DNA from 2 places in the Pseudoalteromonas sp. Cn5-37 genome. Region 2 is predicted to be linked to the other one. Evidence: predicted binding sites of a transcription regulator. Region 2 holds the regulator's gene; the other holds the start of a gene.

Region 1 (9,073 bases), on a different contig from region 2:
GTTCGGCCTGAGGCATCGGTAATGGTGCCTGAGATCATCACAGGTAAACTACGACCAGCTTGCTCGAATGCTTCTTCTACGGCAAACGAAGCCGCTTTTGCATTAAGGGTATCAAAGATGGTTTCTATTAAAATAAGATCAGCACCACCTTCCATCAGTGCCAGTGTTGACTCAACGTACGCCGCCACCAGCTTATCAAAGTTGATATTACGGTAACCTGGGTCATTTACATCTGGTGAAATAGAACAGGTTTTTGACGTTGGCCCAAGTACACCGGCTACATAACGCGGTTTGCTAGGATCTTTTGCTTCAAGTTCATCACACACGCTGCGTGCAAGCTTCGCTGACTCGAAGTTGATTTCGCGGCTAAGGCTCGCCATGTCGTAATCTTCCATCGAAATAGTCGTGGCATTAAAGGTATTCGTTTCGATGATATCGGCACCGGCTTCTAAGTAAGCACGGTGAATATCAGCAATGATTTTTGGCTGAGTTAGGCTTAATAAATCGTTATTGCCTTTAATAAGTACATGCCAGTCTTTAAAGCGCTCACCGCGATAATCCTGTTCTTCTAATTTATATTCTTGGATCATGGTGCCCATCGCGCCATCGAGGATTAAAATTCGATGTTTTAGCGCCTCGGTTAATTGTTCGCGTTTATTCACTTTCACTGCATTACTCGGCATAGTTGTTAGTCCTTACATCTTGGCTAACTAAGTTAATATCATACGGTGTAGTTTGGTACACATAATAGTTTAACCAATTCGAAAACAATAAAAAGGCATGGCTTTGCCACGTTTTCGACGGTTCGTTGTCTGGGTTATCGTCAGGGAAGTAGTTTTCTGGCTTAGGCGCATCCGCTGATTTTTCTTGGTCGCGTAAATACTCCCCTTTTAAGGTATGAGCATCGTACTCTGGATGGCCAGTAATATACACTTGGCTGCCTGATTTATTTTTAATTAAGTAAGCACCAACTCGCTCTGATCCGGCTAACACCACCAGCTCTTCGCAGGCAGTGATCTTATCGATATCAATATGACCATAACGAGAGTGTGGCACTAAAAAGGTATCATCAAAACCACGAGTGAGTGCTGCATGGTCAAAATAACTTTTATGGGTAAATACGCCGCTTAATTTATTTGGTTTAAGTTCGCGCTTAAGGCCATAGTGATGATATAGACCCGCATGGGCCGCCCAACACGAAAACAGCGTAGACGTAACATGTTGCTCAGCCCAATCTAAAATAACTTTTAGCTCGTCCCAGTAAGCAACTTCGTCATACTCTAAATGAGCAAGCGGCGCGCCTGTTATGATCATGGCATCGTAGTTATTATCTTTCACTTCTGAAAAATAGCGATAAAACGTATCCATGTGCTGCTCAGAGTGACTACTGGTGCGGTGAGTATCTAAGCGCAACAGCTCAACATTAACTTGTAGCGGTGAATTAGCTAACAAGCGAATAAACTGCACTTCGGTTTCAACCTTGTTTGGCATTAAGTTTAAGATGGCCAAACGCATTGGGCGTATCTCTTGCGTTTTAGCGCGACTTTTTGGCATTACAAACACGTTTTCTTGGCGTAATTTTGCAATGGCTGGCAATTCATCTTTTACTGTAATGGGCATAGCTGGCTCCGAGCATACTTATCTGACTGCTAATTATGAACGGATAGTTAGAAATTTCAACCTCTAGATGTTTAGATGTCCAAATGAAGTGGTATTTCTGAGTGGTCATTAATTAAAATGTATGACTCTTTGAGTAAATAACACCTTGATGATAAGCCTATCATAAACGCTGAATTCTGTATTTTGAGGTAGTTTGGGTATACAATACTTGCTGTTAATTTTTCTTATAAATTGAAGGCTCCTTTCATGGTGTTACCAGATAAGTTTATATTCTCGATGAGTCGAGTTTCTAAGGTTGTGCCACCTAAGCGCACTATCTTAAAAGATATTTCTTTACACTTTTTCCCAGGCGCAAAAATTGGTGTGCTAGGTCTAAACGGTGCAGGTAAATCAACGTTACTTCGCATTATGGCTGGTGTTGACCAAGACTTTGAAGGTGAAGCTCGCCCTCAACCAGGCACTAAAATCGGTTACTTACCGCAAGAACCTGTACTAGACGAAAGCAAAACAGTTCGCGAAACAGTAGAAGAAGCAGTAAGCGAAGTTAAAAACGCACTAAACCGCCTTGATGAAGTATACAACGAGTATGCAATGGACGGTGCTGACTTCGATGCACTTGCTAAAGAGCAAGGCGAATTAGAAGCTATCATCCAAGCACACGATGGTCACAATATCGACAACGTGTTAGAGCGTGCAGCTGATGCATTACGCCTTCCACCTTGGAATGCAAAAATTGAACACCTTTCGGGTGGTGAGCGTCGCCGTGTTGCGATCTGTCGTTTACTACTTGAAAAACCAGATATGCTTATCCTTGACGAACCGACCAACCACTTAGACGCTGAGTCAGTTGCTTGGTTAGAGCGCTTCTTACACGACTACGAAGGTACCGTGGTTGCTGTAACCCACGACCGTTACTTCTTAGATAACGTAGCAGGTTGGATTTTAGAGCTTGACCGTGGTGAAGGTATTCCTTGGGAAGGTAACTACTCATCGTGGCTTGAGCAGAAAGATTTACGTTTACAACAAGAACAGAAATCTGAAAAAGCACGTCAAAAATCAATCGCGCAAGAACTTGAATGGGTTCGTTCAAACCCGAAAGGCCGTCAAGCTAAGTCTAAAGCACGTATGGCACAGTTCTCTGAGCTTCAGCAAAACGATTACCAAAAGCGTAACGAAACGAATGAACTATTCATTCCACCGGGTCCACGCTTAGGTGATCAAGTTATCGAAGTGAAAGGCCTGAAGAAGAGCTTTGGCGAACGTGTATTAATCGATGACTTAAACTTTGCAATGCCGAAAGGCGCTATCGTAGGTATTATCGGTGCCAATGGTGCGGGTAAATCAACGCTATTCAAAATGCTAAGTGGTGAAGAAACGCCAGATAGCGGTGAGATCATTGTTGGTGACACTGTTGAGCTTGCAACGGTTGATCAGTTCCGTGGCGACATGGACGAAAGCAACACTGTTTTCCAAGAAATCTCTAACGGCCAAGACGTATTAAAAATTGGTAACTTTGAATTCCCAAGCCGTGCCTATGTTGGCCGCTTTAACTTCAAAGGTAACGACCAACAAAAATTCGTTAAAGACCTATCAGGTGGTGAGCGCAACCGTTTACACCTAGCTAAGTTACTAAAAGCAGGTGGCAACGTATTACTACTGGATGAGCCAACCAATGACCTAGACGTTGAAACACTACGTGCACTTGAGAACGCTATTTTAGAGTTCCCTGGCTGTGTAATGTGTATCTCGCATGACCGTTGGTTCCTTGACCGTATTGCTACACATATTCTTGATTACCGTGATGAAGGCCAAATTAACTTCTTCGATGGTAACTACACAGAGTATGAAGAATGGTTAAAGAAAACCTTAGGCGCAGAAGCGGCACAACCTAAGCGTATTAAATACAAAAAAATTGGCTAATTAGCTGATACTCAAAAAGCCCCTACTCAGGGGCTTTTTTGTTGTATTAAGCTTTGCTATCACTCACTCCATTATGATCTATACTATTAAGTAACTAAAGTTGGAGATACAGCTATGAATGAACGCAGAGAGTTTTCGCGGGTATTATTTTCTTGCCCTGCGGTCCTTCGTATCGAAGATAACGACTATCACTGTCAGTTACTTGATCTATCTTTGCAAGGTGCGCTCATTACTAAAAGTGATTCATTTTTAGTGCCTATTCATAGTAAAGCTGACTTAATCTTTACCCTACCAGAGTCAACTATCGAGATTAAAATGCAAGTGGAGCTGTGCCATGTTGAGCATCAGCATGCAGGCCTTCGCTGCGAACATATCGATATTGATAATATCTCACTTAAAACGATTGATTGAGCTCAATCTGGGTGATGAAGCATTATTACATCGCGAATTAGCTCATTTAATTCACGCACCAGAGTAAACTTTTGTCGGTAGATTCGTTATGCTGTAGCAAATTCAGCTATTCAATGAGCTATGCAGTTAAATCCCCACTTACCCTTGGTGTATCACCCAAATTACTCGTTTAGTTTCGATCCTAACCATCGCTTTGTGATGAGTAAATTTGCTTATTTATATGAGCATGTACAAAACCTTGGATTAATAAATGACAACCTAACTCAACCGATGCTTGGCAGCCCTGAGCCCCTTGAGTTAGTGCACTGCGAAAATTATATCCACGACCTTTGGCACAACCGCTTAGATGAAAAAGCGATGCGCCGTATTGGCTTACCTTGGTCAAAAGAGCTGATGGCACGTACCTTTACTGCGCCTCTGGGCACCTTACAAACAGCACGTTTAGCTCTTAAACATGGCATTGCTTGCCACTTAGCGGGTGGCACTCATCATGCTCATACTGATTTTGGCTCAGGCTATTGCATGGTAAACGACCTCGCTTTCACCAGCGAAACCCTGATAAAAAGTGGTGAAGTAACCAATATACTTATTTTTGATTTAGATGTTCATCAAGGTGATGGTACCGCAGCAATGCTGGCGCATCAGCCCTATGCTTATACCTGCTCTATTCACTGTGAAAAGAATTTTCCGTTTCGAAAATCAGCCAGCGATTTAGATATAGGTTTAGCACCGAATGTCGCTGATAGTGAATACCTAGGCGTTGTTGACGATACGCTGAGTTATTTATTAAACACCCTAAACCCAGACTTAGTACTTTATGATGCAGGTGTAGATGTATGGCAGCAAGATGGCTTAGGAAAACTTGATATAAGCTGGCAAGGGATAGCACAACGCGACCATTTAGTTCTCAAACGCTGCCTTGAGCACAATGTACCTGTCGCAACCGTGATTGGTGGTGGTTATGATAAAGACCATCGCCGTTTAGCGGCTCGTCATGGCATTGTAGTAGAGCAAGCTGCTCGATTTTAAAAACAACAAAGAAAAAAGGCCCGGTGGAGAAAAAACCGGGCCTTTGCTACTGTAACATTGGGATATGTTAGCAACTTTTTTCTAAGTTAAAACAAGTAGCTGTGGAGCTACCGAATGGTAATCTAAAGCCATAGCTATGCTCAAAACCGTGATGTTTACAATTGAAAAAGCAAACACTTGGCGCGCCCAGCCGCTTACATCAATATTGCGACGATAGCCACGAAGCGCCATTAGCAACCACCAAAAACTCGTTGTACAAGCTACAGCCATAAAGGCTAAACCTGTATAACCACTAATGGTTAATAACATCACAACCAACGCATACACGGCGATATATAAAACAATGTGATGCTTTGCCTTCTCGATCCCCTGCGCTACTGGTAACACAGGAATTCTGGCCGCTTGGTAGTCGTTATAACGAAAAATTGCAATTGCATATGAATGAGGCATTTGCCATAGACTAAACATAACCAATAAAATCACAGCACCAGCATCAAACTGCCCAGTTACGGCACAATAACCCACTACAGGTGGTACTGCGCCAGATAAACTTCCTACAAAGGTGCCGTACACAGAACGACGTTTCATGTATAAGCTGTACACACCTACGTAGATGACGTAACCAAAAGTAGCAAATAAGAGTGCCACTACGTTGGTATACACTGCTAATAATCCGAAACCAATAACACCAAGCACGATGCCATGTGCCATAGCCGCCTTTGCTGACATTTCGCCAGTCACTGTGACGCGTTTGCGAGTGCGCGCCATAGCAACATCAATATCACGATCAATTACGTTATTGATCGCGCATCCTGATGCCACTACTAAAGATAACCCTAGTAAGGTTGCGATCATTAACCATGGGTCAATATCACCGCGAGAGGCTAGCAAGAATCCCCCCGCGACAGAGATCAAATTGCCCATGATAATGCCAGGTTTAGTGACATTTAAATAACGTCGAAACACTTCCTCGACTCCTCTAATTTTCAGCACAAACGCAATATTACGAAAGAAACTAGCTAGTAACAGACTGTAAGAACTGGAGACACAACCTCAGACTAACCAGCTCCTTTCGTAAATCTTTTACCAATTACCAAGTAATTGTTATTAGTACATCATCATGGCGTTCGATTCGTAGATGATCCACACCGACAAACCAACCACCATAACTATGATTAAAGCACTAAAGATAAACGACAATGAACTTGCCTTGCCGTCTTCAGTTTTGAAGTTTAGGTGTAAGAAATATTTCAAATGCACCCAAATTTGCACAATCGCCATGCTCACGATGCACCATGCAGTGGTCGTTTTAGAAAACGAACCACTCATCACAGCCCAAAATGGAATAGCCGTTAAAACCACTGACAGTAGAAAACCAATTAAATAGTCTTTAACGCTGCCATGTGATTGATCATTATGTGCATGAACTTCTAAGTTATTAATTACATGTGATTCACTGTGACTCATTACATTGCTCCCATTAAATAAACAACGGTAAATACACAGATCCACACCACATCTAAGAAGTGCCAGAATAGGCTTAAACAACTTAGGCGTGTCACTGTTTGTGGGTTTAAACCACGGCGCACAACTTCAATCATCAGGACAGTCATCCAAATAAGACCCGCTGTAACGTGAAGACCATGTAAGCCCACTAAAGAGAAGAACGATGTTAAAAAGGCACTTTGCTGAGGGCCATTACCGTGCGCAATTAGGTGATGAAATTCGTACACTTCCATACCAATAAACACTGCACCAAAGGCAAAGGTAACCAGCAACCAAGTTAACGTAGCCGCCTTTTTCTGCCCGTGAGCAGAGATCATCGCAAAGCCAAATGTGATACTACTAAGTAGTAGAGCTGCGGTTTCAACCGCAACAAAATCAAGTTCAAAAATATCTTTACCCGACACACCGCCAGCAGTGTTCATGAACAATACTGCGTAGGTTGCAAAAAATGATGCAAACAACAGACAGTCAGTCATAAGATAAAGCCAGAAACCAAATACGGTGTTACCACCTGTATCGTGGTGCTCATGGTCGTGTGCATCGACATGACCGTGTGCGCCGTTTAAGGTGTCGAGTCCTGCAGAAATGCTACTCATGCATTCACCTCCTTAGTAGCGGCTGTGTTATGAGCCGTTTCTAGTTCAACAATTTCATCTGGTTGCACGTAGTAATCAACATCGCTGGTGTAACAACGTTTGATGAACACCACGATAGCACCCAGTAAACCAAAGGCTGCAAGCCACCAAATGTGCCAGATCATGGCAAAACAGAAGGTTGTTAAAGCTGCGCTCATTAATACACCTGCCGATGTATTTTTTGGCATATGAATTGGGCTATAAGAGGCTTCTTGCTTGTAGGCTAAGCCTTTTTCTTTCATGTCTGTCCACGCATCGATGTCATCAACATGAGGGATTTTCGCAAAGTTGTAGTACTGTGGAGGTGAAGCAGATGCCCACTCAAGGGTATGACCATTCCACGGATCGCCCGTTGTATCATCAAGTTGCTCGCGGTTTTTGAAGCTCACTACAAGTTGTACAACTTGGAACAAGATACCGAACATAATGATCACCGCACCGCCAGCTGCAATGTATAACCAAATGTTCCAATCAGGGTTGTTTGTGTGGTTTAAGCGACGTGTCATACCTAAGAAACCAAGTACGTATAACGGCATAAATGCCACGAAGAAACCAATTAACCAGCACCAGAAAGATCGTCTGCCCCAGCTCTCGTCAAGTTTGAAGCCCATTGCTTTAGGGAACCAAAACGCAAAACCAGCTAAATAACCAAATACCGCACCGCCAATGATGGTGTTATGGAAGTGAGCGATTAAGAATAAGCTGTTATGTAATACGTAGTCAGCACCAGGAATAGCAAGTAACACGCCGGTCATACCACCGATAGTGAACGTCACCATAAAACCTAAAGTCCAAAGGACAGGCACAGTAATACGTAAACGACCACGATACATAGTGAATAACCAGTTAAACAACTTAACCCCGGTCGGTACCGCAATAACCATGGTCATAACACCAAAGAAGGCATTAACGTTAGCGCTTGAGCCCATAGTAAAGAAGTGATGAAGCCAAACGATAAAACCTAAAATCGAAATTGCACCACTTGCGTAAACCATCGACTTATAACCAAACAAGCGTTTACCAGCAAACGTTGAGATAACTTCTGAGAAAATACCAAACGCAGGTAAGATCAGAATGTAAACTTCAGGGTGACCCCATGCCCAGAATAAGTTGATGTACATCATCGCGTTACCACCTAATTCATTCGTGAAGAAGTGGAAATCGAGATAACGATCAAGCGTTAACATAGCCAGAACAGCAGTTAAAATTGGGAACGATGCTGCAATTAAGATATTCGCCCACGTACATGCCCAAGTAAAAATAGGCATTTTCATTAATGTCATGCCTGGTGCACGCATTTTAAATACAGTCGCTAAGAAGTTTACCGATGTTAATAAGGTACCCAAGCCGGATATCTGCAAGGCCCATATATAATAGTCGACCCCGACACCTGGACTGAATGACAATTCAGACAACGGTGGATATGCCACCCAACCCGTTTTCGCAAACTCACCAAAGAATAATGAGATATTGATTAGGATTGCACCGCCAGCAGTTAACCAAAAGCTAAGGTTATTTAAGAATGGGAATGCAACATCACGGGCACCAATTTGCAGCGGTAAAATGATGTTCATTAAACCAATCATAAACGGCATCGCCATAAAGATGATCATGATCACCCCGTGTGCCGTAAATATTTGGTCATAGTGCTCTGGTGGTAAGTAACCACTTGCACCGCCAGTAGCCATTGCTAATTGCAGTCGCATCATAATGGCATCCGCGAAACCACGGAAAAGCATGATAAGCGCAAGAATGATGTACATAACACCTAAACGCTTATGGTCAATTGAGGTGATCCAGTCGTGCCAAATCACGCCCCACTTTTTATATTTTGTTACTAAGCCTGCCACTAACAGACCTAAGACAGCAACAACCGTCATGGTAACCATGATAATTGGTTCATGAAACGGGATTGCGTCTAATGTTAATTTACCTAACAACGACATGATTAT
Region 2 (9,073 bases):
AGAACAGCCCAGCGGTTTATAATGGTCCTATACGTATTCGCAGAGCACTCGCACAATCGAAGAACGTAATCTCGGTGCGCCTATTACGTGGTGTTGGCCTTGAGCGTACAGCCGATCATTTGCTTAAGTTTGGCTTTTTGAATAACGATATTAACCGCAGTGAATCACTCGCACTCGGTAGCGCTTCAATCACTCCACTTGAACTAGCCCGCGGTATGAGTACATTCGCCAATGGCGGTCATTTGATAACCCCTTACTTTATCTCTGAGATTCAGGATTCGGCGGGTACTGTTTTATTTAAAACAGAGCCTGAACTTGCTTGTGATGCGCCTAAGCAAACTGTAACCCCTGAGTTTGCATCTCTTAACCAGAATCAACAGAGTTTTACTGAAGCAGAGATAACGAACACACCTCGCTGTGCGCCTCGTATCATTTCTAAGCAAAATGCATTTTTAATTTCGCAAGCTATGCACAGCGCAATTTGGGGTGGTGGCAGCTGGACTCACAAAACAGGCTGGAGTGGTACAGGTTGGCGTGCACAGGCGCTTGACCGTCGTGATTTAGCTGGTAAAACAGGTACCACTAATGATTCGGTAGATACTTGGTTTAGCGGCTTTAATCGCAATGTAATGACTTCGGTCTGGGTTGGTTTTGATAACCCTGGAAAAGCGCTAGGCCGCTCGACTTACAATAGTAACCTCGATAAATCGCAAATATCAGGTGCAGAATCCGGCGCTAAAACCGCGCAACCTGCATGGGTCGACTTTATGCGTGCAGCCCTTGATGGAATGCCAGAAGCACCTATTGAGCTTCCTGAAGGTTTAGTATCGGTTCGAATCGACTTAGCAACAGGTCTATTGAGTCACAAAAATGATTACACCAGTCGTTTTGAATACTTCATTAAAGGCACTGCACCAACTAAGTACGTACTCGATCAACCAACAGACGTATTTGAAGAAAAGCTCAGCACAGAGGAAGAGTTGTTCTAAATAACTAAGTTGCTATAAGACATAAAAAAGCGCCCTTGGGGCGCTTTTTGCTTAGCTATTTAAACTAAGATCAGCAAAATTACTTTAGGTTATTTACCAGCCAATATAGGTCTGAGTGCACCCCAGCGGCAGTGACTTCTTTACCCGCTCCTGGACCCTGGATCACCAATGCATTATCTGTATACCACTGTGAATTGATCACAAAGATGTTATCGCCCGGTTTAAGGCTTGCTAGTACATCATCTTTGCCAACATTGACTAAACCAACTTGAGCCTGAACCTTACCATCTACGAGTGTTATAGCACCGGTGTAGCGCACCACTTTATCTTCCGCCGCAGCTTGGGCTGCTTTTTCTGTCATGAATTCATCAAGTAGCTGTTTGTTTGCAAGGAAATCTTGCCAGCTTCCTGATGCAAGCTGTTCAGGCATCAGAGGTGTTAAAGCAATATCATCAAGCTCTAAATCAAGGCCTAAGTCACGCGCTAAAATTAGCAGTTTGCGCTGCATATCACGGCCAGATAAATCTTCACGAGGATCTGGCTCTGTATAGCCCATTTGCTGAGCTTGAAGCACTAAATCTGAAAACGGCACACTGCCATCATAACTGCTACATAACCAAGATAAAGTACCCGAGAATACCCCTTCAATGCGGTTAATGCTGTCTCCGCTATTTTGCAAATCAGCTAAAGCAAAGTTAATCGGTAAACCTGCACCCACACTGGTGTTATAACGCCACAGCAAGCTTCGCTCAGCCAAATTAGTGCGTAGGTTTTGATACCAACCATTCGCAGCAGTACCCGCATATTTGTTTGCACTGATCAAATGACAGTTAAGTTCAACAAAATCAGGATACAACTGGCTAAATGCCTCACTGGCAGTGATATCAATCACCACTTTGTGCTCATAATCTAGTTCATTGATACGTGCTAATAACTCAGCTTTGTCGTAGCTTTGCGCTTCGTTATGCCACTGCTCTTGCCATGTTTCAGTATTTAAACCACTGGCACTAAAAAGCATTTGTTTAGAGCGTAAAAGAGCAACTACTTTTACTTTGTACTGAGCAGATAAACGCGCAAACTGAGCTTGTAGTTGCGATAAGAACACTTCGCCCACATTACCAAGGCCAGCAACGATAATGGCCAACTCTTGACCTTTGTTTACCAGCTTGTCATGTAGAAGAGTTAAAACATCACTATCAATTGCCTGATCGTTTAAGATCAACACATAGTTATCGTCTTGTTGTACAAAACGAGGATGAATACTTTGCTCTTTTAAAAGCGCTGTGGCTTGCTCTGTTAGCGCAGATACATCAGCGGTTGGGGCAACCACTGCACAACCACTTAAATTAGACTCGACAATATTAGCACGGCCCGCTAAGTGGCTGACAACTTGGTGAGTGCTTTGACCTGGCACTAACAAGTAAGTATCGCCCTCTTTAGTAAAGTGGTGCAGGCTGTGTTGAATTAACTGACTAAGCTCACCGACTTCACCACTGCTTAGTTTATCAACCCGTAATAAATCGATGTTATCTAAGGTCGTAATAAAACGTTTTGCTTTACTATAACCTTCTTTTACTACCTCGGTTGGCGTTGCATCACAATCAAAGCTACTTCTTACCACTAATTTAATTTCTGAGTCTTTTAACGGCGACAAAGTTTTTGCATGCAATACTGGGTTACCTAAACGCGCTAATAAGTTAGCTTGTTCGCGGCATACCTTGGCGTACTTAACCGCATTTTTAACTTTACGAGGGTCAGTACTAAATACCCCTTGTGTATCTGTCCAGATAGACACTTGCTTGGCAAAAGTATAACTCGCTAACAAAGTGGCGCTGTAATCACTGCCATTACGGCCTAATGTCACCGTATTACCTTGGCAATCTGCAGCTATAAAACCCGTTACTACGTTGATATGTGTTCTGCTAATCACATCACTGCATTGCTGTTGGTTTTTTTGATGTAAAAGCTGACCATCATTTAGAGTAAATAACTGCCTTGCATCAACATCTTGCGAATCGACACCTAACTGATTTAGATAAGCGGCCAATAACCGCGCCGACCACACTTCACCATGAGCAAGTAAAGGGGCTTCAAGTAACTGCTGCTGACTAATTAATTCATTTAATACAGCAAGTTCATCTTTTAACTGTGCCAACGCCTGTTGTTTATTCTGCCCTATAAGTAGCTGCTCAATAAGCGCACGTTGATTGTTATCAATAAGCAATAGAATATCGCTAACAGCTTGGCTATCTTGCTGCTGGTAACTTTGCCAAAGCTTTACCAGGGTATCGGTTGTTTTACCCGATGCCGACACAACGACGCAATCGCCCTGCTCAGTATTAGCAAGAACGATGTTCGCTACCGCATGATAACGATCTGCCGAGCTTAAGCTTGAGCCACCAAATTTATGAACAATATTTACCATTTTTCTACCACAATGCCGTATGTGCTGGCGTTAACTTAAATGACGCGTTTTGTTGTGTATCTTGCTGTGCTTGCTTAGCTTCAGCTTTTGTAACTTGCACTCCTTGACCTGGCTTAACTAAATTGAAAACACGGTCTAAATCAGCAATGAGATCTTTTACGTCTTCAATGCCTACAGAAATACGGATCAAGGTATCGCCCACACCAGCTTCAAGACGCGCTTTAGGCTCCATGCCTGCGTGGGTCATTGTTGCAGGGTGACAAATCAAACTTTCTACCCCACCTAACGACTCAGCAAGGCTAAAGTCTTTAAGGCTTGTTAAAAACGCAGCAGCATCGTTGATGTCGCCTTTAATATCAAAGCTCACCATGCCACCAAAACCGCGTTGCTGTGCTTTAGCAAGCTCATGTTGTGGGTGAGAAGCAAGGCCAGGGTAATAAACTTGGCTCACATAAGGAGAGCTTTCTAAATACTCAGCAATGGCAAAGGCATTTTCTTGGTGCTGCTTTAGGCGTACATTTAAAGTACGTAAACCACGAAGCGTTAAGTAGCTGTCAAATGGTGCACCAGTAATACCGATATTATTCGCCCACCAAGCAAGCTCGTCGCCTAGCTCTTGCGTTGCAGCAATCACTGCACCGCCCACTACATCAGAGTGACCATTGATGTATTTAGTGGTTGAGTGCACAACAATATCAACACCAAACTCAATTGGGTTTTGTAATGCAGGTGATAAGAAGGTGTTATCAGCCGCAACCAAAGCACCACACTGCTTAGCAATACTAGTGATTGCTTTAATATCTGTTAAACGCAAGATTGGGTTACTTGGCGTTTCAATCCAAATCAACTTAGGTTTAATCGCTAAAATTTCTTGGAGATTTTCAGATTTAGTTAAATCCAAAACTTTTAGTTTTAACAGGCCACGCTTTTCAAGCGAGGTGAATAAACGATAACTACCGCCATAACAGTCATGTGGGATCACTAACGTGTCGTCACTGTTTAATAGCTGAGTGGCTAAATGCACAGCAGACATACCTGTTGCAGTGATAATACCTTTAGCACCACCTTCAAGTTCAGCTAAGGTTTCAGCTAAGATATCGCGATTTGGATTACCGCTGCGACCATAGTCATACTGGCGCTTAGTATCAAAATCAGCAAACGAATAGGTGGTTGATAAGTATAAAGGAGGCACAACCGCACCATGATGTTTATCGGCTTCAATGCCGTGACGAACAGCAATCGTCGCTTTATTTTTTTCGCTCATTTCATCACCTATTCTTTAATTGGATGTTTAGACGTCTAAAAGGTTAGATGATCAAATATGAGAAGTCAAAGCATTTATCGCTTACACATAGAAGTTTATACATTTACACCACTAGATGGCCAAATAACTAGTATTTGACTATCTTTTTTAAAGAGATAGAATTTCCGCATCTTGCGCTGTGAATAAGGCGTAAATCACTGACAACCGAGGCAACGAAACAACTTATGGCTAAATGGAACGGTGAATACATTCACCCATATGCAGAACACGGTAAAAAATCAGAACAAGTAAAAAAGATTACCGTATCAATCCCACTTAACGTATTAAAAGTATTAACTGACGAGCGTACACGCCGCCAGATCAATAACCTGCGTCATGCGACGAACAGTGAGTTATTGTGTGAAGCTTTCTTACATGCTTTTACAGGTCAACCATTACCAAATGATGACGACCTACGTAAAGACAACCCTGAAAAGGTACCTGAAGAAGTTAAAAGAATTATGCAAGAAATGGGATTAGATATCCCAGTGCTTGATTCAGAATAAGTATTTCGGCCATCGGATCACCGCCGATAATCGCAGATATAAAAAAACTCAGCCTAGGCTGAGTTTTTTATTGAGCGTTATACCTAAGGCTAATTAAGTTTAACGCATGTAATCTTCTGGCATATCGATTTGCGCCACACCCGACTCTACTGCCGCTTCAGCAACAGCACGTGCAATACGTGGTAATAAACGCGGATCCATAGGCTTAGGAATGATGTACTCGGCACCAAACTCAAGTGACTCAACGCCAGCCGCTTTTAATACTTCACTTGGTACAGGCTCTTTCGCGATGCCACGAATAGCATGAACTGCAGCAATTTTCATTTCATCATTAATTGCCGTTGCACGAACATCTAACGCGCCACGGAAAATGAATGGGAAACAAAGCACGTTATTTACTTGGTTAGGGAAATCTGAACGACCCGTTGCCATAATTAAATCGTTACGCGCGCTGTGTGCAACTTCTGGAGCAATCTCAGGATCTGGGTTTGAACATGCAAACACAACTGGCTTGTCTGCCATCAGTTTAAGATCGTCTGCATTTAACAGGTTAGGACCTGATACACCAACGAATACATCAGCATCAGCAATAACATCTTGTAATGTACGCTTATCGGTATTGTTAGCAAATAATTGCTTATACTCGTTTAAGTCATCACGACGTGTATGGATCACACCTTTACGGTCAAGCATATAAATGTGTTCACGCAGTGCGCCACACTTAATTAAAAGCTCCATACAAGCAACAGCAGCAGCACCAGCACCTAAACATACGATGATAGCATCTTCGATATCTTTGCCTTGCACTTCAAGGGCGTTAAGCATACCAGCAGCTGTAACAATAGCGGTACCATGTTGGTCATCGTGGAAAACGGGAATATCACAGCGCTCGATAAGCGCTTTTTCGATTTCAAAACATTCTGGTGCTTTAATATCTTCTAGGTTGATACCACCAAACGTATCAGCGATGTTAGCAACCGTATTAATGAAATCTTCTGTTGTGCGGTGTTTAACTTCAATATCAATTGAGTCAAGGCCAGCAAAACGTTTGAATAGTAAGGCTTTACCTTCCATTACAGGTTTTGATGCAAGCGGACCTAAGTTACCTAAACCTAAAATTGCGGTACCGTTTGAAATAACTGCAACCATGTTGCCTTTGCCTGTGTATTTATAGGCGTTTGCTGGATCAGCAGCAATTTCACGGACTGGTTCAGCCACACCTGGGCTATAAGCTAAAGCGAGATCGTTAACCGTTTCGGCTGGCTTGGTTAGTTCAACACTAATTTTACCTGGAACGGGGTGAGCGTGGTAATGTAATGCTTGTTCACGAAAATCTGACATAACGCGATAGTATCCTGCAAAAAGTTAAAAAGTGAGAGAGCTTGCATCAATACGATACCTGTAATGTATAAAAATTCCAAGTATTATCAGGTCTATCCTGTTATATGCTATATCGCTTAATTTTAAAGGATTTCCCAACAATTTCTTTGCATAGTTGCGATTAATCAGACATAAAAATTCATCTATTTATGACCTTTTAAGCACGTGTTGTTGTATTTTATACGCACGTACACTGCAATTAGCCGAAATTAGCCCAAAACAGCTATTTCAACGAAGTTCACAGCATTTACTAACAAAGTTATTTAAATTTATTATTTTTAATAACTTTTATGAAAGTTTATACAACAAAGAATATAGCCAAGGGGTGGCACTTTGTCTGCAAAAATAGCGACATAATGGGCATAACAGCCAGAAATAGTTATGCAAGATACATAAGTGAAGATGATAAGTAAGTGGCAGCGTTAATAATGAGTTTTGTGAATTTTAGGCATAAAAAAAGCACCCTAAGGTGCTTTTTTTAACTAAACAGCAGAGATTACTTCTTGCTGCTAAGTGCACCGAAGCGCTTGTTGAAACGATCAACACGGCCGCCAGTGTCTAAAATCTTTTGCTTACCAGTGTAAAACGGGTGACACTCAGAACATACGTCTAAGTGGATGTCTTTACAAAGAGTTGAGCTAGTTTCGAATTTGTTACCACATGAACAAGTTGCAGTGATAGCTTCGTACTTAGGGTGAATACCTTCTTTCATAGGGAACCTCTAGTTAAGGCCGTATCGCTCTCCAAACCCGAAGTCTGGCACCATACGCAGTTAATACAATTAATAGGCCGCGTATTTTATAGCTCAAGAAGCCTTACGACAAGCTTTAAATACATCTTTCGCTAAAAAAATAACCAAGTGGTCTGTTGTTCAGTATTTGTTGGTAGGTTTTTAACTGCAATTTTAGTACATTATCTTTCTATCTTTGTTTCAGTTGAGTTGTTATGCACTTTGTAGAAGTTGCCATAAAAGTCCCTTTACAGCGTACCTTCGATTATAAAGTTGAACAGCTGCTGCATAGCCCTGAGTTAAAGCCAGGTATGCGAGTTCGCGTGCCATTTGGTAGTCAAAAAAAGGTTGCCGTGGTACTGGCTCTTAAAACATCAACCGATGTTCCCGCTGACAAAATCAAGCCGATTATTGATGTTATAGACGACACGCCAGTGTTATCTGAGCAACATTTAGCGTTACTTAAATTCACAGCACGCTACTACTGTTACCCATTGGGAGAAACCATTCATACAGCACTTCCGGCGGCTTTAAGGCAAGGCGAATGCCCAGATAAAACCAGCATTAATATGGTTGAATTAACTGATAAAGGGGCAAAACTGCCGTCATTAAAAGCAAAAACTCAGTTAAGTTTATTAAAACAGCTAGCCGAGTCGGGCAAGTCATCGGTCACAGAATTAAAAGCGCTCGGATTTACCAAAAAAACCATCGACAGTCTGCTCGATAAAGAACTGATCACTCAGTTTATTGAACATGATAACCAATGGCAGCAACGCGCGCCGACTGTTGGTAGCAAGCCGGTGCTTAATAAAGAGCAAGCTGTTGCCTGCACCAGCATTAACCAAGCTCGTGGCTTTACCAGCTTTTTGCTTGAAGGGGTTACCGGCAGTGGTAAAACCGAAGTGTATTTGCAATGCCTAGAAGAAGTACTGAAAAAAGGTCAGCAAGCCTTAGTATTAGTGCCTGAAATTGGCTTAACACCACAAACAGTCAACCGTTTTCGTCGTCGCTTTCCTGATACACCAATTATGCTATGGCACTCAGCCCTAACAGATAACGAACGCTTACAGACCTGGCGTTTTTGTGAAAAAGGCAGCTGCGCTATAGTGATCGGCACACGTTCGAGTATTTTCTTGCCCTTTTTATCTCTTGGCATGATCATAGTTGATGAAGAGCACGACAGTTCGTTTAAGCAACAAGATACACTTCGCTATCATGCTAGAGACCTAGCCGCTTATAGGGCATACCAGCATAATATTCCTCTGGTTTTAGGTAGTGCCACACCAGCACTTGAGACCTTACATAAAGCAATTAATAACAAATATCAGCTGTTGAGCCTCACTGAACGGGCCCAAACCAGTACTGATAACCAGTTCCAATTAATGGACATGAAAGGTCAGCCTGAGCAAGCAGGGATTGCCCATGCCAGCCTTGCCTATATGCGCCAGCATTTAGAACGTGGTAAGCAAGTGATGGTGTTTTTAAACCGTCGTGGTTTTTCGCCTACCCTCATATGCCATGAGTGCGGTTGGCTAAGTGAGTGCTCACGTTGCAGCACCAGTGCAACCTTTCATAAAGCCATTGGCCAGATGATTTGTCACCACTGTGGTGAACAACACCAAGTGCCTCATCAATGCCCTGATTGTGGCAGTACGCAGATTTTTCCAAATGGCAAAGGCACTGAACAAATCGAAGAGTTTTTAACACAAACCTTCCCTGACATTCCGATTAGTCGTATCG

Evidence for each region. Region 2 encodes MetJ, which represses methionine synthesis genes. Its sites were predicted from a motif close to TAGACGTCTAGACGTCTA; they were not measured.
Region 1: the regulator MetJ is predicted to act here: its motif matches at 1,685-1,702, upstream of L1266_RS10210 (homoserine O-succinyltransferase).

The regions. Positions count from the first base shown of each region.
Region 1 covers NZ_JAKGBA010000006.1:61,334-70,406, reverse strand. The annotation lists gene L1266_RS10215 (homocysteine S-methyltransferase family protein) at 1-683, opposite strand, end outside; gene L1266_RS10210 (homoserine O-succinyltransferase) at 673-1,620, opposite strand; gene ettA (energy-dependent translational throttle protein EttA) at 1,867-3,540, shown strand; partial or broken gene L1266_RS10200 (PilZ domain-containing protein) at 3,655-4,018, shown strand; gene L1266_RS10195 (histone deacetylase family protein) at 4,072-4,980, shown strand; gene cyoE (heme o synthase) at 5,062-5,946, opposite strand; gene cyoD (cytochrome o ubiquinol oxidase subunit IV) at 6,088-6,447, opposite strand; gene cyoC (cytochrome o ubiquinol oxidase subunit III) at 6,447-7,082, opposite strand; gene cyoB (cytochrome o ubiquinol oxidase subunit I) at 7,079-9,067, opposite strand; gene cyoA (ubiquinol oxidase subunit II) at 9,070-9,073, opposite strand, start outside.
Region 2 covers NZ_JAKGBA010000014.1:43,997-53,069, reverse strand. The annotation lists gene L1266_RS15115 (penicillin-binding protein 1A) at 1-989, shown strand, start outside; gene metL (bifunctional aspartate kinase/homoserine dehydrogenase II) at 1,069-3,414, opposite strand; gene metB (cystathionine gamma-synthase) at 3,419-4,678, opposite strand; gene metJ (met regulon transcriptional regulator MetJ) at 4,903-5,223, shown strand; gene L1266_RS15095 (malic enzyme-like NAD(P)-binding protein) at 5,323-6,564, opposite strand; gene rpmE (50S ribosomal protein L31) at 7,100-7,315, opposite strand; gene priA (primosomal protein N') at 7,549-9,073, shown strand, end outside.